DNA from 2 places in the Buttiauxella sp. BIGb0471 genome. Region 2 is predicted to be linked to the other one. Evidence: riboswitches for the same ligand, from Rfam matches in the RefSeq annotation. Region 2 holds a riboswitch; the other holds the start of a gene.
What was found. Region 2 has a riboswitch for cobalamin ahead of M2371_RS02525 (cobyrinate a,c-diamide synthase). Riboswitches for the same ligand answer to the same signal wherever they lie in the genome.

Region 1 (11,207 bases), on a different contig from region 2:
TTACCGGTGCGCTGGCGGGTACGGCGAACAAAACCTTGTTGGCGTGGGCGAAAAAGCATGGCATCAATGGTGTCGGTCTTTGCCTCGGCGATGGCGACAGCGTCACCGTGACCAAACTTGATGAAGCGTTGGGTCATGTGGGACTTGCGAAACCGGGTTCGGCAAAGCTGATTACCACGCTTTTAGATTCTGGCTTCCTGCCGATTGTCAGCTCTATTGGCGTGACAGCGGAAGGCGAGTTGATGAACGTGAATGCTGACCAGGCGGCTACGGCGCTGGCGGCAACGCTTGGCGCTGACCTGATTCTGCTGTCCGATGTGAGCGGGATTCTGGATGGCAAAGGGCAACGTATTGCAGAAATGACGGCGGCGAAAGCGGAGCAGTTAATCGCTCAGGGCATTATTACCGACGGCATGATAGTGAAAGTTAACGCGGCGCTGGATGCAGCACGCACGCTGGGTCGCCCGGTGGATATTGCATCCTGGCGTCATGCGGAGCAGTTACCTTCTTTGTTTAACGGCGTCGCCATTGGCACCCGTATTCTGGCCTAGTTTAAAATTAAGTTTTTGAAGGATAAGACAATGCAAAATCACGGAATCAAAAAAATCGTTCTCGCATACTCTGGCGGCCTGGATACTTCTGCCATCATTCCATGGCTGAAAGAAAACTACGGCGGCTGTGAAGTGGTCGCGTGCGTAGTGGATATCGGCCAGGATCGCGAAGACCTGCAAGGCGTTGAGCAAAAAGCACTGCGTTCTGGCGCAACGGAATGTTACGTCGTTGATGCGCGCGAAGAGTTCATCAGCGATTACGTTTACCCGGTATTGCAGACTGGCGCACTATACGAAGGCACCTACTTGCTGGGGACTTCTATGGCGCGTCCGCTTATCGCTAAAGCGCTGGTTGATGTGGCAAATAAAGTTGGCGCAGATGCGCTGTGCCACGGTGCGACCGGTAAAGGTAACGACCAGGTGCGTTTCGAATCCGCATGGGCGGCACTGGCACCACATCTGAAAGTGGTTGCGCCATGGCGTGAGTGGAACCTGCGTTCCCGTGAAGCGCTGCTGGATTACCTGAAAGAGCGTGACATCCCGACGACCGCTTCTCTTGAGAAAATCTACAGCCGTGACGAAAACGCATGGCACATTTCTACCGAAGGCGGCGTGTTGGAAAGCCCGTGGAATGCACCGAACAAAGATTGCTGGGTCTGGACTGTTGATCCTAAAGAAGCGCCAGATCAGGCTGAAGAAGTTACCGTTACGGTTAAAAAAGGCAAAGTCGTTGCCGTTAACGGCGAAGCGATGACGCCATTCCAGTGCCTGGAAACATTGAACAAGATGGGTTCTAAGCACGGTATCGGTCGTATTGATATCGTAGAAAACCGTCTGGTAGGGATTAAATCCCGTGGCTGCTACGAAACTCCAGGGGGCACCATCATGATGGCTGCACTGCGTGGCGTTGAGCAACTGGTTCTGGACCGCGATAGCTTCAAATGGCGTGAGCAACTGGGCCTGGAAATGTCCTACGTAGTTTACGATGGCCGTTGGTTCGCTCCGCTGCGTAAATCTTTGCAGGCTTCTGCGGAATCACTGGCGGAAGAAGTTAACGGTGAAGTGGTGCTGGAGCTGTATAAAGGCCATGTCACCGCGAAGCAGAAAAAATCTCCGAACAGCCTGTATAGCGAAGAGTTCGCAACGTTCGGTGAAGACGAAGTGTATGACCACAGCCACGCGGGCGGCTTTATCCGTCTGTTCTCGTTGTCATCACGGATTCGTGCACTGAATGAATTGAAGAAGTAGTTTTTTAATTAATAGCCCTCACCCTAACCCTCTCCCCCAGGAGAGGGGACTTTCTTTTCTCCCTCTCCCAGGGGAGAGGGTCGGGGTGAGGGGGAACAAGACGATAATTTATGGAGCATCACTATGGCACTTTGGGGTGGACGTTTTACTCAGGCAGCAGATCAGCGGTTCAAATCGTTCAATGACTCATTACGCTTTGATTACCGACTGGCGGAGCAAGATATTGTGGGTTCTGTCGCCTGGTCCAAAGCGCTGGTTACCGTTGGTGTTCTGACTGTTGCTGAGCAGCAGGAGCTTGAGCAGGCATTGAATTTCCTGCTGGAAGAAGTGCAGGCCAATCCGCAGGCGATTCTTGAGAGCGATGCGGAAGACATTCACAGCTGGGTGGAAGGCAAGCTCATCGATAAAGTCGGTGCGCTGGGTAAGAAACTCCACACTGGCCGTAGCCGTAATGACCAGGTCGCCACCGATCTTAAACTGTGGTGCAAAATGCAGATCAGTGAACTGCTGGGGGCCACTCGCCAACTGCAGCATGCACTGGTTGAAACCGCAGAAAACAATCAAGACGCTGTGATGCCGGGCTATACCCACTTGCAACGTGCACAGCCGGTGACTTTTGCACACTGGTGTCTGGCTTATGTTGAAATGCTGGCGCGTGATGAAAGCCGTTTGCAAAGTACGCTTGAGCGTCTCGACGTTAGCCCGCTGGGCAGCGGCGCGTTAGCTGGCACGGCTTATGAAATCGATCGTGAACAACTGGCGGGTTGGTTAGGTTTTGCGTCGGCAACGCGTAACAGCCTGGATAGCGTGTCCGATCGTGACCACGTGCTGGAACTACTTTCTGACGCGTCCATCGGCATGGTTCACCTGTCGCGTTTTGCAGAGGATTTGATTTTCTTCAATACCGGCGAAGCTGGGTTTGTTGAGTTGTCTGACCGCGTGACATCAGGATCTTCCCTCATGCCACAAAAGAAAAACCCGGATGCATTGGAGCTTATCCGTGGCAAATGTGGCCGTGTGCAGGGCGCGCTGACAGGCATGATGATGACCCTGAAAGGGCTGCCGCTGGCGTATAACAAAGATATGCAGGAGGACAAAGAAGGCCTGTTCGACGCGCTCGATACCTGGATGGATTGCTTGCATATGTCGGTGCTGGTGCTGGATGGTATTCAGGTTAAACGCCCGCGTTGTAAAGAAGCCGCCGAGCAAGGTTATGCCAACGCAACTGAACTGGCTGATTACCTGGTAGCGAAAGGCGTGCCGTTCCGTGAAGCGCACCATATTGTGGGTGAAGCGGTAGTCGAAGCGATTCGCCAGGGCAAAGCGCTGGAAGCATTATCACTCGCCGATTTGCAGAAATTCAGCGCAACGATTGGTGATGATGTTTATCCGATTCTGTCTTTGCAATCCTGCCTTGATAAGCGCGCAGCAAAAGGCGGCGTTTCTCCTCAGCAGGTAGCACTGGCGATTAGCGACGCGAAGCAGCGACTGATTTAAAATTATTGCGCTACAAAATGAGCCTGGCCTTGAGCCGGGCTTTTTTGTTTGTGATGGATGGTTTGTGCGGTTGAGGGCCGTTATTCAATATCAACTGTTGATAGGGATAATCGTTCGTTGCTATGATTTCTATCGCCATGGGCTATCATGGCGACGGAGGATAGAGAATGAATATTCGTGATCTAGAATACCTGGTGGCGCTGGCTGAACATCGTCACTTTCGTCGGGCAGCGGATGCCTGCCATGTCAGTCAGCCAACGCTTAGTGGTCAGATTCGTAAACTTGAAGATGAACTCGGCGTGATGTTGCTTGAACGTACCAGCCGTAAAGTCTTGTTCACTCAGGCGGGTTTGCTGCTGGTGGACCAGGCGCGTACGGTGCTGCGCGAAGTTAAAGTGCTCAAAGAGATGGCAAGTCAGCAGGGCGAGGCAATGTCCGGGCCGCTGCACATCGGCTTAATCCCAACCGTTGGGCCTTATCTGTTACCGCAGATTATCCCGATGTTGCATAAAACTTTCCCCAAACTAGAAATGTACCTTCACGAGGCACAGACCCATCAGCTGTTAGCGCAGCTTGATAGTGGCAAACTCGATTGTGCGATTCTGGCATTGGTGAAAGAGAGCGAAGCGTTTATTGAAGTGCCGCTGTTTGATGAGCCGATGATGCTGGCGATTTACCAGGATCATCCGTGGGCGGACCGCGATCGCGTGCCATTGTCGGATCTTGCGGGTGAAAAGCTGCTGATGCTGGAAGACGGGCACTGTCTGCGCGATCAGGCGCTGGGTTTCTGTTTTGAAGCAGGTGCTGAAGAAGATACCCATTTCCGTGCAACCAGCCTTGAAACGCTGCGCAACATGGTCGCTGCCGGAAGCGGGATAACATTGTTACCTGCGCTGGCTGTGCCGAACGAGCGTTGCCGCGATGGCGTGGTTTATTTGCCATGTTATAAACCAGAGCCGCGTCGTACTATCGGCCTGGTTTATCGTCCGGGTTCTCCGCTGCGTGGTCGCTATGAGCAACTCGCAGAGGCCATCCGTACCCATATGGATGGCCATTTTGAGCCAGCGTTAAAACAAGCGGTTCAAGCCGTTTAAAGCCGCTACCCGATAGGCTTCCGCCATGGTCGGGTAGTTGAAGGTGGTGTTAACAAAGTACTCAATGGTGTTGCCACCACCTTTCTGCTCCATAATCGCCTGGCCGATATGAATAATCTCGGCCGCGCGCTCACCAAAGCAGTGAATCCCTAAAATCTCTTTCGTCTCACGATGGAAGAGAATTTTTAGTGTACCCACGTTCATACCGACGATTTGTGCGCGAGCAAGGTGTTTGAACTGCGCCCGACCCACTTCGTACGGCACTTTCATCGATGTTAACTGCTGTTCGGTTTTCCCGACTGAGCTGATTTCCGGAATGGTATAAATACCGGTCGGAATATCTTCAATCAGATGCGCCGTCGCTTCGCCTTTGACCATCGCTTGTGCAGCGATTCGGCCCTGATCGTAAGCCGCTGATGCCAGGCTTGGATAACCAATCACATCGCCAACGGCATAAATGTGCGGCTGTGCGGTCTGGTACATGCTGTTGACCTTCAACAGACCACGACCATCGGCTTCCAGCCCCACGTTTTCCAGTGACAGCGAATCGGTATTACCGGTGCGCCCGTTCGCATAAAGCAGGCAATCCGCTTTCACTTTTTTGCCGGATTTAAGCGAAACAATCACGCCGTCTTCCACGCCTTCAATATTCTCGAACTCTTCGTTGTGACGAATAACCACGCCGCTGTTCCAGAAGTGGTAAGAGAGCGAATCAGACATCTCCTGATCGAGAAACGCCAGCAGACGGTCGCGGGTGTTGATCAAATCAACTTTGACGTTCATGCCCCGGAAAATCGACGCATACTCGCAACCAATCACCCCTGCGCCATAAATAATGACGTGGCGCGGTTCGTGGTGCAGGTTGAGAATGGAATCGCTGTCATACACGCGTGGATGCGAGAAATCGACTTCCGGTGGACGATACGGGCGCGAGCCGCAGGCTATCAGGAACTTCTCGGCGGTAATCATCTCCACCGAACCATCGTGACATTCCAGCGAAATAGTATGCGCATCGACAAAACGTGCATCGCCTTGCAGCATCTCGCAGCGGTTGCGCTCATAGAAGCTCTGGCGCATACGAGTTTGTTGGTTAATTACGCTGTCGGCATGATTGAGAATGTCGGCGAAGGAAGAACGGAGTAGATGGGTGTGGTCGCTGTATAAAGGGTTTTGATTAAATTCGATAATGCGGCTGACGGCGTGGCGGAGGGCTTTCGAAGGGATGGTTCCCCAGTGGGTACAGCCGCCACCCACGTTATGGTAGCGCTCAACAACAGCTACCCTTGCTCCAAGTTTCACCAGCCCCATTGCAGCGCCTTCGCCGCCTGGGCCGGAACCAATTACTACTGCGTCATAATCGTAGGTGTGTGACATGGTAAGGCTTACCTGTTCTTATACATAAAAGCAACACGATGGTAACATTAACGCCAGGATAACCCAATTGTCGTTGTGCTTTTTGCTGCGTAACGCGAGCAAGCTCGCGTAAACAATCATTCACAAACCTGTATAAAACCAGTTAAGTTATTCTCTGGTATAGTGCGACGTCGATTTAAGAGATTCAGGCAACATGATGGGTGTAAGAGCGCAACAAAAAGAAAGAACCAGGCGTTCTCTGGTCGAAGCCGCGTTTAGTCAATTAAGTGCTGAACGGAGTTTTGCCAGCCTGAGTTTGCGCGAGGTCGCCCGTGAGGCAGGAATTGCGCCAACATCGTTTTATCGCCATTTCCGTGATGTTGATGAACTGGGTCTGACTATGGTTGATGAAAGCGGTCTAATGTTGCGCCAGTTAATGCGGCAGGCTCGCCAACGAATTGCCAAAGGCGGGAGCGTAATTCGAACTTCTGTCTCAACATTTATGGAATTTATCGGTAATAATCCCAACGCATTCCGCTTGCTGTTGCGTGAACGGTCTGGAACGTCTGCCGCGTTCCGTGCCGCTGTCGCGCGTGAAATTCAGCATTTTATTGCGGAACTTGCGGACTATCTGGAACTCGAAAATCGCATGCCACGCAGTTTCACTGAGGCGCAGGCTGAAGCGATGGTGACGATTGTCTTTAGTGCTGGTGCCGAAGCGTTGGACGTTGATGCCGATCAGCGTCGTCAGCTTGAAGAGCGACTGGTGCTTCAGTTACGTATGATTTCAAAAGGTGCGTATTACTGGTATCGCCGGGAGCAAGAGAAAGTGGCATTAGCTCAAATATCCGAAGAGTGATTGAAAGGAAGAGCAATGAAACAGTTACAAGAGAGAGGTACGCTCGGGTTAGCGTTTATCGCGGGCCTTGCGATTAACGGAACGTTTGCCGCGTTGTTTAGCTCGGTTGTGCCGTTTTCCATTTTCCCTATTATTACGCTGGTGCTGACGGTGTACTGTTTGCATCATCGCTACCAAAACCGCACGATGCCGGTTGGCCTGCCAAGTATTGCAGCGGCTTGTTTTGTGCTGGGAGTGTTGTTGTACAGCGCCGTTGTGCGGGCTGAATATCCGGCAATGGGTTCTAACTTCCTGCCAGCGGTACTTTCAGTCGCATTATTGTTCTGGATTGGCTTTAAAGTCCGGGCGCTTAAAACGCAAGTCACTGAATAATATCCTGAGCTAAAAACAAAAACGGACGCCGAAGCGTCCGTTTTGCTATTTGCGTGTTAACCACACGCCGCATTCCATATGGTGCGTGTAAGGGAACTGGTCAAATAGCGCCAGGCGCGACACGTTATGCGTTTCGCACAATGTTTCCAGATTCTCGCACAGGGTTTGCGGATTGCAGGAAATGTAGAGAATGCGCGGGTACGCCTGCACCATCTTCACGGTATCTTTATCCAGGCCACTGCGCGGTGGATCGACAAAAATCGTTTCGCACTGGTAGCTTTTCAGGTCGATGCCTTTCAGGCGGTTAAACTCACGCACGCCATTCATTGCCTGGGTAAAATCTTCAGCTGCCATACGAATGATTTGCACGTTTTCAATTTCATTCGCTTCAATATTGTATTGCGCGGCAGCAACAGACGGTTTGGCGATTTCAGTTGCCAGCACGCGGTTAAAGTTACGCGCCAGTGCCAGCGAGAAGTTACCGTTGCCACAATACAGTTCCAGCAAGTCGCCGGTTGAGTCTTGAGTCGCGTCCAGCGCCCATTCCAGCATATGAACATTCATCGCCGCGTTGGGTTGCGTGAAACTGTTTTCCACCTGGCGATAAATCATCTCTTTGCCCGCAACGGTCAAACGCTCGTCGATGAAATCCTGATCCAGCTCGATTTTGGTTTTGGTGGCGCGGCCAATTAAGTGAACGTTGAAACCCTGAGCACGTAATTTATCGCGCAACGCCTGGGCGTGTTCTTGCCATTCTTCACCCAGTTTGCGGTGATATAGCAGTGAAACAACCGCCTGGTTGCTCATTGTCGTCAGATAATCAATCTGGAAAAGCTTATGGCGCAGGGCGGGAATATCACGCACGCCGTCGAGCATTGCAGGCATCAACGCGTTGATAAGCGAGCTGGCTGCGGGGAAGGTGTTAACCCTAATACGCTGCTTCGTTTCCTGGTCAAACATGATGTGGTACAGATCATCTTCATCATGCCAGATGCGGAATTCAGCACGCATCCGGTAATGGCTGACAGGCGAACGGAACACCTCCGGCGCAGGCGCTGCAAAAGGGGCCATCATGCTTTGCAAGCGGGCGACTTTTTCGGCCAGTTGCGCGTCGTACTGTTCAATCGGGAGATGTTCGGGGGTCATGAGCTGATACCTGTTAATAGAGTCAAACTACGCGGCGAATTGTAGGGAATAGGTTCCTGATGTCCAGTGCTGTTGCACTTTGATGTTTATAGACAAACTTATTAACAAAATCGTAGCATAGCGTTTCCGGCCTTTTTATAAGTTAAAAGGGAACCCAGTGCAATTCTGGGGCTGACGCGCAGCGGTAAGGAAGAGCGGGATGAGTGCCATGTGCAGACACTGCTTATATAAGTGGGAAGTCATCATCCATTAACAAACGCCTCCAAGCCCGAAGACCTGCCGGTATACGTCGCAATTTGTCATAACTATCGCGTGCTATCGGTTATGTCTGCGGCATCCTTTTTGGAAAGCGGATGCTTATATAAATGAAGTTAAAAAAACTTTCGCTGTTTACGGCGTTGTCCGTAACGGCTTTTTCAGGCTGGGCGCAAGACAGCAATTCTGATAATAGCCTGGTAGTAACGGCTAACCGTTTTCAGCAACCGGTAAATACTGTTCTGGCTCCAACCGATGTTGTAACCCGGGAAGATATCGACCAGTGGCAGGCAAAATCGCTTAACGATGTGATGCGTCGTTTGCCAGGCGTGGATATCGCGCAGTACGGCGGCATTGGGCAAGGTTCTTCTATGTTTATTCGCGGGACCAATGCAAGCCATGTGTTAGTGCTGGTAGACGGTATTCCTATCGCTCGCCCAGGAATCTCTAATACTGCTGATATTAATCAAATCCCCCTCTCATTAGTGCAACGCGTGGAATATATTCGCGGCCCTCGTTCAGCGGTTTATGGATCGGGTGCAATTGGCGGTGTGGTGAATATCATCACGCAGACCGATGAAGAGAAATCGCAAATCAATGCGGGTGTCGGCTCGAACGGCTATCAGCAATACGACGGGACTTTGCGTCATCGTTTTGGTGACACCGTGGCGACGGTCGCGGGTTCGTATGAAATGACCAAAGGCTTTAACGTCCTGCCGGATTCACCTTATAGCGGCGATAGTGACCGCGATGGCTATCGCAGCAAATCTTTCTGGGGCGGGCTGGAGCATAAGTTCAGTGACGAGTTTGATGGTTTCTTCCGGGGTTACGGCTATACCAACAATACCGATTACGACCAGGGCTCGTATGGGTATGCCGGTGGCGGCGATGAAGAGCAACTTTACAACCAGACATTCGATGCAGGCATGCGTTTCCACTCTGGCCTTTACTCTTCTCAATTGTTGGCTAGCTATCAAAAAGTAAAAGACTACAACTATAGCAGCGTGAATGGCCGCTATAACGACGGTACTACTCTCGACAATATGACCCAGCGTAACATTCAATGGGGTAATAACTTTGTTGTAGGAAATGGCTCAGTCAGTGCAGGCGTTGATTGGCAGCAGCAGCGCTTAACGTCTTCAGATACGGCAATGTCTGATACCTATAAGCGCGATAACACGGGTGTTTACCTCAGTGGTCAGCAGCAGTTTGGCGATGTGACGCTGGAAGCCTCTGGTCGTGAAGACAATGACGAACAATTTGGCTGGCATGGCACATGGCAGACGGCCGCTGGTTGGGAGTTTGTTGAAGGGTATCGTGCCACGGTTTCTTACGGCACCGGGTTCCTTGCTCCCTCGCTTGGGCAGCAATTTGGTTCGACACGCTTTGGTATCGACTCAAATCCAAACCTGAAGCCAGAAGAGTCTAAACAATGGGAAGCCGGACTTGAAGGATTAACAGGGCCAGTAGATTGGCGCTTGTCGGCTTATCATTACCAGATAGAAAACCTCATTACTTACTATTCTGCTCCGGGATCTTTCGAAGGGAATTACGACAACATCAAGTCCGCGACCATCAAAGGGCTGGAATGGACGGGGAGTGTTGATACTGGCATCTTTACCCATAAAGTGACGCTTCAGTATATGGACCCACGTGATGACCAGACGGATGAGGTGCTGGCTCGTCGTGCCAAGCGTCAGGCTAAGTATCAGCTCGACTGGAGTATGTTTAATGTTGATATGGATGTTGCGTGGCAGTATTACGGCAAACGCTACGACAACAACACTTCTTCGTATAGCCCGACTCAGCAGGTTTTGCCGAGTTATAGCACTGTTGATGTTTCCGCATCATATCCGGTCACCTCACAGCTAACCGTTCGTGGTAGAATTGCCAACCTGTTCGATAAAGATTACGAGACGGTTTATGGCTATCAAACCCCAGGACGGGAATACTACCTCACTGGCAGCTATACCTTCTAATACACGTCCCACCGTACTGGTTTTTGATTCCGGTGTCGGTGGGCTCTCTGTGTATGACGAAGTCCGGCAGCTTTTGCCTGACCTGCACTATATATATGCTTTCGATAACGTAGCATTTCCCTACGGCGAGAAAAGCGAAGAGTTCATTGTTGAACGCGTGGTAGAAATTGTGACTGCGGTTCAGGAACGCTACCCGCTCGCACTCGCCATCATTGCCTGTAATACGGCGAGCACCGTTTCACTTCCTGCGCTTCGCGAAAAGTTCGCATTCCCTGTTGTCGGCGTTGTACCAGCTATCAAGCCAGCTGCGCGCTTGACGACTAATGGTGTTGTCGGATTGCTGGCGACTCGCGGTACAGTTCGCCGTCCTTATACTCACGAACTGGTCGCGCGCTTTGCGTCAGAATGCAAAATCGAAATGCTCGGTTCGGCGGAACTGGTGGAGTTAGCTGAGGCCAAGCTGCATGGCCAGCCAGTTGATCTTGAGGAACTGCGTAAAATCCTGCGTCCGTGGCTGAGAATGAAAGAGCCGCCAGATACCGTAGTATTGGGTTGCACCCATTTCCCTCTATTAGAAGAAGAGTTGCTGGAAGTCCTGCCGGAAGGAACTCGGTTGATAGATTCAGGCGCTGCGATTGCTCGTCGTACGGTATGGCTTTTAGAACATGAATCTCCGAATGCATTATCTGCGGATGAGAATATTGCGTTCTGTATGGGACTCACGCCAGAGATTGCTCAATTAGCACCCGTTTTACAGCGTTATGGCTTCCCAAGGCTTGAAAAACTGGCAGTTCGCAGCAATTTTGAATAAAAAAACGACGGTTGAAATAAAAAATGAAATTAGGGGTTGTCA
Region 2 (11,207 bases):
AGTCATTCATATCTACCGCCGCTTTGGCGCACAGATATTGAATCGAGCTAATGCCGGGGATGATGTGCAGTTCTGCGGGTGAGAAATTCGCAGATAAAAGTTTGCCGATGCCATAAATCAGCGGGTCGCCCGAGGCCAATACCACCACTCGTTCAGTGATGCGCTCGCGCAACCAGTCGATTAAGCCGTCGAGGTCGCTATCCAACAGCCGCGTTTGCGCGTTGCCGTGCGCGAACAATGCCAGCTGGCGCGCGCCACCGACCAGAATTTGCGCGTCGTTAATAGCGGCTTGCGCCTGAAGCGTCAGCATGTGCGCAGCGCCTGGACCAATTCCAACGACGGTCAGCATCGTAGATCCTCCACTATTTCCACCAGCGGACGGTTGCTGCCCAACACCTGGTTATCAAACGAGAACATAATGGCGTCGCATTTTGGCGGCGATTGCGTAAAGCGCAGCATCTCTTCCACGCGCTCACAAATGCGAGATGCCAGGCGCTCAAACACGCCCTGCCAGCCCTGTTCGGTGATGATTTCCAGTGCGGCTTCGGTGGTGTCGCAATCGCTAACAGCCGTGAGCAATTCAAACGGTGCGCCCATCAACGCCAGGTGCGCGACCAGGGTTTCCATGCGCCCGTCGGCAATATGGCTATGGGTGTGGAAAATTCCGGCGGCGACTTTCACCAGTTTGCCGGGGTGACCGATCAACACGATGTGGCGATATTCCAGACGCACCGCTTCCTGAATCATGTAGCCGACGAAGTTGCTCATCGTCACCACGCATTCGCTATCGAGTTGTAGTTGCTCGCGCACGAAGCGTTCGCCGTGATTGCCCGGCACCAGGATGACTTTATCCAGCCCAGCGGCGCGTTTCATTTCCAGCTCCAGCGCCAGCGAGCGTTTCCAGCTCTCTTCGGACATCGGCATCACAATGCCGGTGGTGCCAATAATCGAAATGCCGCCCAAAATACCGAGCCGATGGTTGTAGGTTTTCTTTGCCCGCTCTTCACCTTCCGGGGCAAAGATTTCGATATCCGCGCCCCGTTCCGCGCCGATCACTTCACGTACCGCCGCTTCGATAGTTTGACGTGGCGTGCGATTAATCGCCGAGTCGCCAATAGGCAAACCGATACCTTTGCGCGTCACTTTGCCCACGCCGGTGCCGCCGCGCAGCGCGATAGCCCCGCTGTCATTAAGCTGCACACGGGCAAAAATCAGCATCCCGTGGGTGGCGTCAACGTCATCGCCACCGTCTTTGCGAATCGCGGCGGTTGCCTGCTGGCCTTCAATCATCGGCATTTCGACATTGAGATGCAGCGTGACACCAGAAGGTGTAATGATCGAAACCTGGTCGATAACGTGCTGGCGCAACACCATCAACGCCGCGACTTTTGCCGCCGCGGTAGCACACGATCCGGTGGTGTAACCTTTGCGATACGCCTTGCCTTTATGCCATACGCAATCGGATTGCTGCTCGCTCACGCCGACTCCCTCAGGCGGTAAAGCAATGCGTTAACAATGGCAGCGGCAACATTGCTGCCCCCTTTGCGTCCGCGCGCCGCAATGGCTGGCAGGCCGCTTTCAACTAGCGCTTCTTTAGATTCTTCAGCACCGACAAACCCGACCGGTACACCGATCACGGCAGCAGGTTTCGCCCCTTTTTCCAGCAGGCGAAACAGCGCAGTGGGGGCGTTACCGAAAACAAAAATCTTTTCACCTTCTTCCTGCAAGGCGACATCCACCGCCGCCATCGAACGGGTCACGCCCTGCTCTTTGGCAAGCGCCACGACGCGCGGGTCGCTGATATAGCAGCGATAACTGCAACCAAATTGCTCCAATACCGTTTTGTTGATTCCGGACAACGCCATCGTCGTGTCGGTGTACCACGTGCAACCGCGCTGCAAACTTTTGCTAAGTTGTTCAATGACATCAGGCGAGAACCACAGAATATCCAGCCACTCGAAATCGGCCGTGGTGTGAATAACGCGCTTGATCATCGCCTCCTGAATAGCGTCGTTGAAACGATAGTCCGGGTGCTCGGCGGCAATAATGTCGCTGATGATTTCAAAACTATGTTGTTCAATAAGCTGTGGTTGTTGCAGGTAATTCATCGTGAGTCCTTAAGCTATGCCCAGTGCGAGAGTGCGCAGTGCGGCAAACAGCAGCAAAGCGAGCAGAGAAGCCAGCATCATGAGTTGAATGGTGCGCGGAATGTCTTCAAGCGCGATGCCGCGTTGCTCATCGCCAATCCAGGGTTTCTCTACCCGTTCGCCAAAATAGGTGTTAGGGCCGCCGAGCCGGATGCCTAACGCGCCCGCGACCGTTGCCTCAGGCCATGCGCAATTCGGGCTGCTGTGCTGATAGCGATCGCGCCAGCCAATACGAAACGCCTGGCGATGATTCGCGCCTAAGCAAAAGGCCGCGATGGCGAGAAGCAGCCAGCTCAGGCGTGCGGGAATAAAGTTGGCGACATCGTCGAGTTTCGCGCTGACAAAACCGATGGCGCGGTATTTTTGCGTTTTGTAGCCGACCATCGAATCCAGGGTGTTGATCGCTTTGTAGGTCATGGCTAACGGTGCGCCGCCAATCATCAGGAAAAACAATGGCGCGATGACGCCATCGACGCTGTTTTCCGCCACGGTTTCCACTACCGCGCGGGTAATTTGCGGGCGTTCCAGTTGCGAGGTATCGCGCCCGACAATCCACGAGAGTTTTTCGCGACTCTGCTCAAGCGTTCCATTTTTCAGGGCGCGGTAGACCTCAAGCGCGGCATCGCTCAGGCAACGTGCAGCCAACACGGTGTAAATCATCCACACTTCAACCAGCCAGCCAAGCCACGGATGCACCAGATTTGCGAGATGCAATACCCCCCAACTCACGCCCCAGGTGGTGCCAACCACCAACAGCCACAACACGCCGCCCCCGATTTTCAGTGCGCGGTCGCTTTTGCAGAATCGGCGGATTAGGCGCTGTAAACCGTTAATCAGATTGCCCATCCAACGCACCGGATGCGGCCAGTTCTGCGGGTCGCCGAGCCAGTAATCCAGTAACCACGCAATAGCCCACGCCAGTATCGTCATTGAGAGCTCCTCGCCAGTTTCAACCAACGATTGAGCATTTCCGGGCGCTGGGCGAAATGCACATGCAGGTAGCTGGCGAAAGTGGCCTCGTGTTGGAAGCCGCCCTGCCAGCGGGAAATCGCCACACCATCGCGCCATTTGCAGCAGTCGAGAGCCGCCGGTAATGGGCCGCTGAAATCGGAGTAGTGAAATTCGTGTCCACGCAGGGTTTCGCCTTTGCTTGCCAGCAAGGTGTCTTGTCGCGCGGTGGCTTCGCAGTAGCCAAACCGGGTCAGGCGCTTGCCCATCTGACTGTGGCCTGGTAATACGCCGCACATGGCGTGAGTTTCACCCTCGCCGTCGGTCAACGATTCGCCCAGATACATCAACCCGCCGCATTCGGCATACAGTGGGATGCGGCGCTGATGGGCTTGTTTCAGGGATTCATGCATTTTGAAATTTGCGGCGAGCGTGGCGGCATGCACTTCGGGATAACCCCCACCCAGCCAGATCATCTGGCAATCGGGAACGGTAGCGTCATGAAGTGGGCTGAAGCGCTGAATTTTCACTCCGGCCTGCTCGAGCATGTCGAGGTTATCCGGGTAATAAAAGTTAAAGGCTTCGTCTTTGGCCAGCGCGAGGGTTAATCCATCGGCTAAAGCCGCATCCGGTAAGGTCGGCGCTTTGCCCTCTGGCATTGAGTGAAGGCGCGATAACGCCAGCAGATGGTCGATGTTAACGGTTTCTTCAAGCTGTTTTGCAAGCTGCTGCCAGCGTTCATCCTGAGGGTCATTTTCTTGTGCCGGAACCAGGCCAAGATGGCGTGATGGCAATGCCACATCCGCCATGACCGGCACTCGCCCCAGCACGGGCAGACCGCAGTAACGAGTAATCGCCTCGGCCAGCAACTGATAATGGCTATCGCTGTTGACGCGATTAAGGATGACGCCCGCGATGTTTAACGACGGGTCAAACCGCTGGAAGCCCATAACCGTGGCGGCGATAGAAGTGGAGACAGCTTTGCCATCCACCAGCAAAATGACCGGGCAGCCGAGCTGCTTTGCCATGGCGGCGCTGCTGCAATAGTTCGGGTCTGTGCCGTAGCCGTCATAAAGCCCCATCACGCCTTCGATAACCGCCACATCGGCCTGCTGCATTTGTTGGTTAAACAAACCATTGAGCGTGGGAGTCGGCAACATAAACGCGTCGAGATTGCGCGAGGTCACGCCTGACACCGCACTGTGCCAGCCGCTATCGAGATAATCGGGGCCGATTTTGAAAGGTTGGACGCGCAGATGACGCGCCATTAAGGCGCGGAGCAGCCCAAGCGTGACGGTGGTTTTGCCACAGCCGCTGCTGGTGCCTGCAATGACGAATGCGTGTTTCGCTGCCCCTGCCATAGTTGCCTTATTACTTTCGGCAAAAAGCGGATGTCAGCACGTGCGTGCAACCGGAAGCCGCACGCAACTGATGACAACTGACTTCCCACCGAAGGAGTTGTTTAAATTAAATGATTCGTCGGTCTTCTGGCTTAGCTTCATTCTCGCCCGCCCTTCCCAATCGTGAGATCAGTGGTTTCGCGGGTTCGTCGGCATCACAGCAGCGGGGGCTGCGGAGGAATTACACCTCCTTCCCAGCCATATTCACCCCAAATAAGAACGGGTAAAGACATGGCATAAACGAGTCAGTTGTATCGTGCATGACACTCAAATTATCATGCGCATGAATATATAAAAGCTCGAACAGTGTAAAAGCTAATAGATAGCGAGTGTTGCGCTATAACAATTTTTATTGATTTTTTAAGGCTTGTGGCGAAGAAAACAAAATGAGATCCACGATGAAAGAGAGTTGCCACCGTTATGGCTGAAGCGCGCTGCCCGGCGTCCTGCGGCGAATTAATTCAGGGTTGGATTGGCGGCAGCGAAAAGCTGGTTTCATGCCCTATCGACTGGTTTAGCACCGTTGAAGTCCGCGAAGGCGTGCAGTCTGGCGAAGAGCGGCCACGTATGCGCCAGATGCTGGAACAGGTGGTGGCGTATTTCGGCTATCCCGCAGCATTAGCAAATAGCCTGAGCACGGCTCTGGAGTCCACCATTCCAGTGGGTAAAGGTCTGGCGAGCAGCACCGCAGATATTGCCGCAACAGCAGTGGCAACCGCCCGGCATTTGGGTGAAACACTCAGCGAATCTACCCTTGCCGCTTTATGCGTAAACATTGAACCGACCGACAGCACGATTTTTGTCTTGCCGACGCTGTTTTCCCATCTGAATGCACAGACTCAGTTTAGCTGCCAGCCCGCGCCAGCAGTGGATATCCTGTTACTTGAAAGTGATACGACGATTCTGACTGAGGAATATCGTCGTCATCAGCGCGAATCTACATTAATCAGCAATGCCGCAGCGCTCGATGATGCGTGGCTTCGCTTGCAACAAAGTTGCGGGATGCAAGATCCCCGCTTGTTGGGAGAAGCTGCCACGCAAAGCGCGATCGCCAGCCAGGCGTTGCTGGCAAAGCCGATGTTTTCGCAGCTGTTGGCGCTGGTCGAAGCATTTGATTTATTCGGCGTGAACGTGGCGCACAGCGGAAGCGCTGTGGGGCTGATGCTGGATGTTCGCAAACATGATGCTGAGAAATTACGCTGGCAGATTAATCAGTTGGCTATTGATGTGCATTACCCGCGGCAACATCTGGTGAAGATGGTAGCAGGCGGCGTGCGTTGAATTGAGGCGAAAAAAAACCGCCATGAATGGCGGTTTCCAAAATCAACACTATTTACCCTAGATAATTCGAGTTGCATCAAGGCGGTAAGTGAACACAGCCAACGCAGAGGCAGCCCGAAGTATGACGGGTAAATTTTAATCGGCCTTGATTTCACCCATCACTTTCAATTTTTTGGAAATTTCACGACGCTCTTTAGACAGCTCAGCGTTTTTGATGATGTAGTCATCAACGCGGTCTTCGTAGTCGGTTTTCATGCTGGCGATGATGCCCTGAATAGCTTCGATGCTCATACCCGGCTTGATGTAATCGCTCAGGTTGTCCAGCAGCAGAACGCGTTTTGAGTTATCACGGATCTTTTTCTGCACGTCCTGGATTTCACGTTGCAGTTTGTTTTTACGACGGAACAGACGCACAAACTCAAGCACGTCCTGGAAAGATGGTTTGGTTGGTTCCATTTTTATACCCCTGCTAATTTCATACTTGGATTCGTTAAAACAACGATTCATTAAGTTAACGGTCATAAGCTTACCTTAAAGGTAGCGACGGCCGCTGACAATGTCATTCTTCAAGCTGCATGGTGATTAGCTGCAACCCGAACATACAGGCGATGGGTCTCTTTCGCTATCTTAACCTCAAATAGTGCTGAATCGAAACCAGCAATTCATATCAGACTAAGCAATTATTTGCGTAACGCGCGGCAGATCAACTGTGAGAGCAATTCCAGTTGACGGGCAAGCTCAAGGCTCAACCAGACGTAGCCATGAATTGGGGTTTCCTGAAGTTTCCCGTTCGGCCCCTCTTGCATCAACTGGCGCAACTCACTGACGATTTCGGTTAGTTTTTCGTTATTGGCAGAAATCGGCGACGGGTTTCCGTCATGCAATGCCAGGGCAATTGCCGCGAGTGTGCGTTGCGTCATCTGCTGAGTGTCACGCAGTGTGAGTGCATTGATCATCAGGAAGTGGCTTTCACGCGACGCCCAGTAAGCGTTAATTTGCAGCTCGAGCGTGCACACCATGTTACGGCTGACGGTTTGAATCGCTTCAAAGATGGTTTTTTGAATGTGGGTTTCTTTGCTGCTCGGGCCAATCAAAGCACGCATTCTGACCACATCACTTAATACCTGGCGCAAATGCTTTTCCAGGTGTGGGCGTTCCACCAGGTTCGGAGAAAAACCGGCGTTGTAGACCCGACCAAAGGCCGTGACGAAATTCGCCATTTGAATACGCCAGTGGATAAACGCGCGCTGCGGGTAAATGCTGGTGAAGAGCATCGCCAGTAATGAACCGAAGATAACGTCACCGCTACGCCACATCGCGATTTCCATGTCGCCTGCGGGCGCTCCCACCACCACGGCAAGTGTGATACCAATCAGCAAAGCCTGATAGGGCCTTTTACCCAGGGCCAGATAGCCGCAGATAAACATCGCCAGCGCACACCACACCAACATCAAAGGCAGCGAAAACAGCTCTAGTCTGAGCGCAACCAGGCCCATAGTTGCACCACAAATGGTGCCACCAATACGCTCAAATGCACGCGGGACAACGTTTCCCCAAAAGGAAATGGGCCCCATCACCACCACGAGGGTGATTAATGGCCATGTCCCTTCTGGCACTTTCAGAAGATGGACAATAAGAAAGGTGAGCACAAATGCCAGCGCGATACGGATACCGTGCACAACTCGGTAGTGGCGATAAACGCGGAGCTCAAACGGGCTTAATGATTTGTCGGGGCGCACACCCGGGTCTCCTGAAAAACAAAAACGGGATTGTACCTGTTTTTTTTGAGGGGGCATCACAAAGTTAGGGGGCTTGCGCCCCCTTTAGCATCAGACTTGATCTGCCACGGGAATTTACCCGTTAGCATTTAAGTTGCAGGTAGGCGGCCAGAGAACTTATCCCGATGAGCTTACTCAAGTAAGTGATTCGGGTAAGTGAGTGCAGCCTACACCCCTGCAATTTAAAGGATGACAGGTATATACATATCTATTTCCCAGACCCCGCTTTCTGAACCATCGTTAAGATAGTGTTCAAAGCAGGCTTTCGGTGCCATTTGATAGCGGTTGTCAGCCAACAGGCTGTCGAAGAACAGGTTCCACGGCTTGGCAAAATCACCGTCATCGACACGGGCGCGCGCCACCGCATACTGCCCGGCTTCTATTTTGGTGGTGATAACGCCTTCACTGTTTTCAGGCACGGTGAAGTTTTCAGCCACCGATACTACGGTATCGCAGCGCAGCTTTTCCGCAGGCACGACGTCTGGGTTATCGTAATAAACCGCCAGCCACTCTTCACCGACAATTTTGTGTGTTTTCACCCACAGTGAAAGCTGTTCAAACCCTTGATGAACCGTTTTTTCCCACGGCCCTACCATATGAAAACCCGCTACTTTCCGCTCATGCACTTGTTGTACGTTAAATTCCATATGACCTCCTGACTCGTTTAAAAACACTGTATATTTATACACCGATAAATTGCAGGAAAACAATCCTTTGTCAGGGTGATGTGGTTACTTTGCGAGCACGATCGCTTTTCGCGAATCTTTCGCCTGTAGATCTTAGTACAGGCAAAAAAAAGGGCCGGCATAACTGCCGACCCCGGTTGCATCCTTCAATTAATTTACAGTTTGTGGCTCAGATAATCGCTGAAGCGTGACCATGCACTGCCCTTTTTGACATCAGCCAGCGTCACCAGCGGCCAGTGCGCAATCAGTTTATCGCGGTCAAACAGTTCAATTTCACCAACACGCTGGTTAGCGGCGATAGGGGCTTCAAGCTCAGGCTTATCGAGGACATATTTAGCTTTAATATTAGGCACTTCAGATTTTGGCAGCGCCAGATAGACATCCTGATTGGTTCCGACTTCGACTTTCTTTTGATCACCGTACCAGATTGTCTCGGTGCCAATTTTCTTACCTTTATGCAGAACCTGAACGGTATCGAAATTATCCTGACCCCAGTGCAGTAATTTGCGCGCCTGATCTTCACGCCCTTTCGGGCTTTCAGCCCCCATCACCACAGCAATTAAACGGCGCTCGCCATCAACACTCGACGCAATAAGATTGAACCCGGCACTCGCGGTGTGACCGGTTTTCAGGCCATCGACGTTCAAGCCTTTGTCCCACAACAGGCCATTACGGTTCTGTTGTGTGATGCCATTCCAGGTCAGGCTGCGCTCGCTATACATATGATAAAAATCAGGTTCGCCATGAATAATGGCGCGGGATAGCACGGCGAGATCGTAAGCGGAACTGTGCTGGCCCGGTGCATCCAGGCCGTGTACCGTTTCAAAATGGGTATCGCGCAGGCGTAATTGCTGCACGTATTTATTCATCATCGCCACAAATTGCGGCTGCCCGCCAGCAACGTAATCGGCTAGCGCGACACAAGCATCGTTCCCGGAGTCGATAATCAGCCCGCGACTCAGGTCATGAACGGTGAGTCTGTCGCCTTGTTTCAAAAACATCAGCGATGAACCGTCGAAAACCGGATTGCCTTTTGCCCAGGCATCTCTGCCCACTGTCACGATATCGTCAGCCTTGATGCGCCCGCTATCAATAGCGCGGTCCACCACATAGCCCGTCATCAATTTCGTCAGACTTGCCGGGTTGCGTCGCACATGTTCATTTTCCGCAGCCAGAATTTGCCCGGTGGTGTAATCCATCAGCACCCAGGAACCCGCCTGAATTTGTGGAGGGGATGGCGGGTTAACAAAGATATCGTCGGCAAAAGCGGAGTGAGCAGATAATGACAGCAGAGAACAAACAGCAAACAGACGGATCTTCAACGATATACCCTCGGTAACAATAAATTCAGCCGCTTCTTTTACTGGAGTTTGCGATAATTTTCGCAATTAAATTGCAAAAATATATGAATAGATAGCATTGCGTACTCATCTTGAATATCTTCCGCAGTGGTGCAGGAGGCCTGTTAATGGTTTACCATGCACTGATGCAGTGACTGACCAACAAGTTTGAAACATGGAGCGAGTTTTAGTGGGATTTCAGTTTAATAACAATATGTTAAACAACACTCAAGGGCGGGAGTAAACCGTGGATAATACAACGCAACAACCGACCTTTCTCTTCCATGATTATGAGACTTTCGGCAAAAGTCCTTCGCTTGACCGCCCCGCGCAATTTGCAGCGATTCGGACAGATTCCGAGTTCAATGTCATTGGCGAACCAGAAGTATTTTACTGCAAACCCGCTGATGACTATCTGCCTCAACCCGAAGCGGTGATGATTACCGGGATTACACCGCAGCACGCGCTGGCTCAGGGAGTCAACGAAGCCGATTTTGCCAAACGCATCCACAGTATTTTTACGCAGCCCAAGACCTGTGTGGTGGGCTACAACAATGTGCGCTTTGATGATGAAGTGACGCGTAATATTTTCTATCGTAATTTTTACGACCCGTATGGCTGGAGCTGGCAGAACGATAACTCGCGCTGGGATCTGCTTGATGTGATGCGCGCCTGTTATGCGTTGCGTCCTGAAGGGATTGTCTGGCCGGAAAACGACGATGGGCTGCCGAGTTTTCGTCTGGAGCATTTAACCAAAGCCAACGGAATTGAACATGCCAACGCGCACGATGCGATGTCCGATGTGTACGCCACTATCGCCATGGCGCAATTGGTTAAAACACGCCAGCCGCGTCTGTTCGAGTATCTCTATACTTACCGCTCCAAACACAAGCTCACCACGCTGATTGATATTCCGCAGATGAAACCGCTGGTGCATGTTTCGGGAATGTTCGGTGCGTGGCGCGGCAATACCAGTTGGATTGCGCCGCTGGCCTGGCATCCGGATAACCGTAATGCGGTGATTATGGTGGATTTGGCTGGAGATATTTCTCCGCTGCTCGAACTGGATGCCGATGCATTGCGTGAACGTTTGTATACGCCGAAAGCCGCGCTGGGTGATGCTGCGGCGGTGCCAATCAAACTGGTACATCTGAATAAATGCCCGGTGCTGGCGGTGGCGAATACCCTGCGCCCGGAAGATGCCGAGCGGTTAGGCATCGACCGTAAACGTTGCCTGGAAAACCTGAAATTACTGCGCGAACACCCCGCCGCGCGTGAAAAAGCGGTAGCTATTTTTGCTGAGGCCGAGCCTTTTGTGCCGTCAGATAATGTCGATGCTCAATTGTACAATGGCTTCTTCAGCGATGCCGATCGCGCGGCGATGCGCATTGTGCTGGAGACAGAGCCGCAAAATCTACCGGCGCTGGATATTACCTTTGCCGATAAACGCATTGAGAAATTGCTGTTTAACTATCGCGCCAGAAATTTCCCCGGCACGCTGGATGAAACAGAACAACAGCGCTGGTTAGAACATCGCCGTGAAGTGTTGTCTCAGGAAGCGCTGCAAGCCTATGCGCAAGAACTGGAAGCGCTGTACAACCTGCATGAAAGCGATAAAGAAAAGACG

Region 1: it holds a riboswitch for cobalamin, as region 2 does, so the genes downstream of both, btuB (TonB-dependent vitamin B12 receptor BtuB) here and M2371_RS02525 (cobyrinate a,c-diamide synthase) in region 2, are expected to answer to the same signal.

Annotation. Positions count from the first base shown of each region.
Region 1 covers NZ_JANUEU010000008.1:103-11,309, reverse strand. The annotation lists gene argB (acetylglutamate kinase) at 1-551, shown strand, start outside; gene M2371_RS19795 (argininosuccinate synthase) at 582-1,799, shown strand; gene argH (argininosuccinate lyase) at 1,923-3,296, shown strand; gene oxyR (DNA-binding transcriptional regulator OxyR) at 3,464-4,390, shown strand; gene sthA (Si-specific NAD(P)(+) transhydrogenase) at 4,364-5,764, opposite strand; gene fabR (HTH-type transcriptional repressor FabR) at 5,958-6,602, shown strand; gene M2371_RS19770 (YijD family membrane protein) at 6,618-6,974, shown strand; gene trmA (tRNA (uridine(54)-C5)-methyltransferase TrmA) at 7,020-8,120, opposite strand; cobalamin riboswitch at 8,231-8,419, shown strand; gene btuB (TonB-dependent vitamin B12 receptor BtuB) at 8,486-10,354, shown strand; gene murI (glutamate racemase) at 10,299-11,165, shown strand.
Region 2 covers NZ_JANUEU010000001.1:550,272-561,478, reverse strand. The annotation lists gene M2371_RS02545 (cobalt-precorrin-7 (C(5))-methyltransferase) at 1-349, opposite strand, end outside; gene cbiD (cobalt-precorrin-5B (C(1))-methyltransferase CbiD) at 343-1,479, opposite strand; gene M2371_RS02535 (cobalt-precorrin-8 methylmutase) at 1,476-2,108, opposite strand; gene cbiB (adenosylcobinamide-phosphate synthase CbiB) at 2,118-3,077, opposite strand; gene M2371_RS02525 (cobyrinate a,c-diamide synthase) at 3,074-4,456, opposite strand; cobalamin riboswitch at 4,555-4,735, opposite strand; gene M2371_RS02520 (GHMP kinase) at 4,916-5,776, shown strand; gene M2371_RS02515 (DUF496 family protein) at 5,912-6,232, opposite strand; gene M2371_RS02510 (FUSC family protein) at 6,457-7,515, opposite strand; gene sbmC (DNA gyrase inhibitor SbmC) at 7,737-8,201, opposite strand; gene dacD (serine-type D-Ala-D-Ala carboxypeptidase DacD) at 8,396-9,562, opposite strand; gene sbcB (exodeoxyribonuclease I) at 9,828-11,207, shown strand, end outside.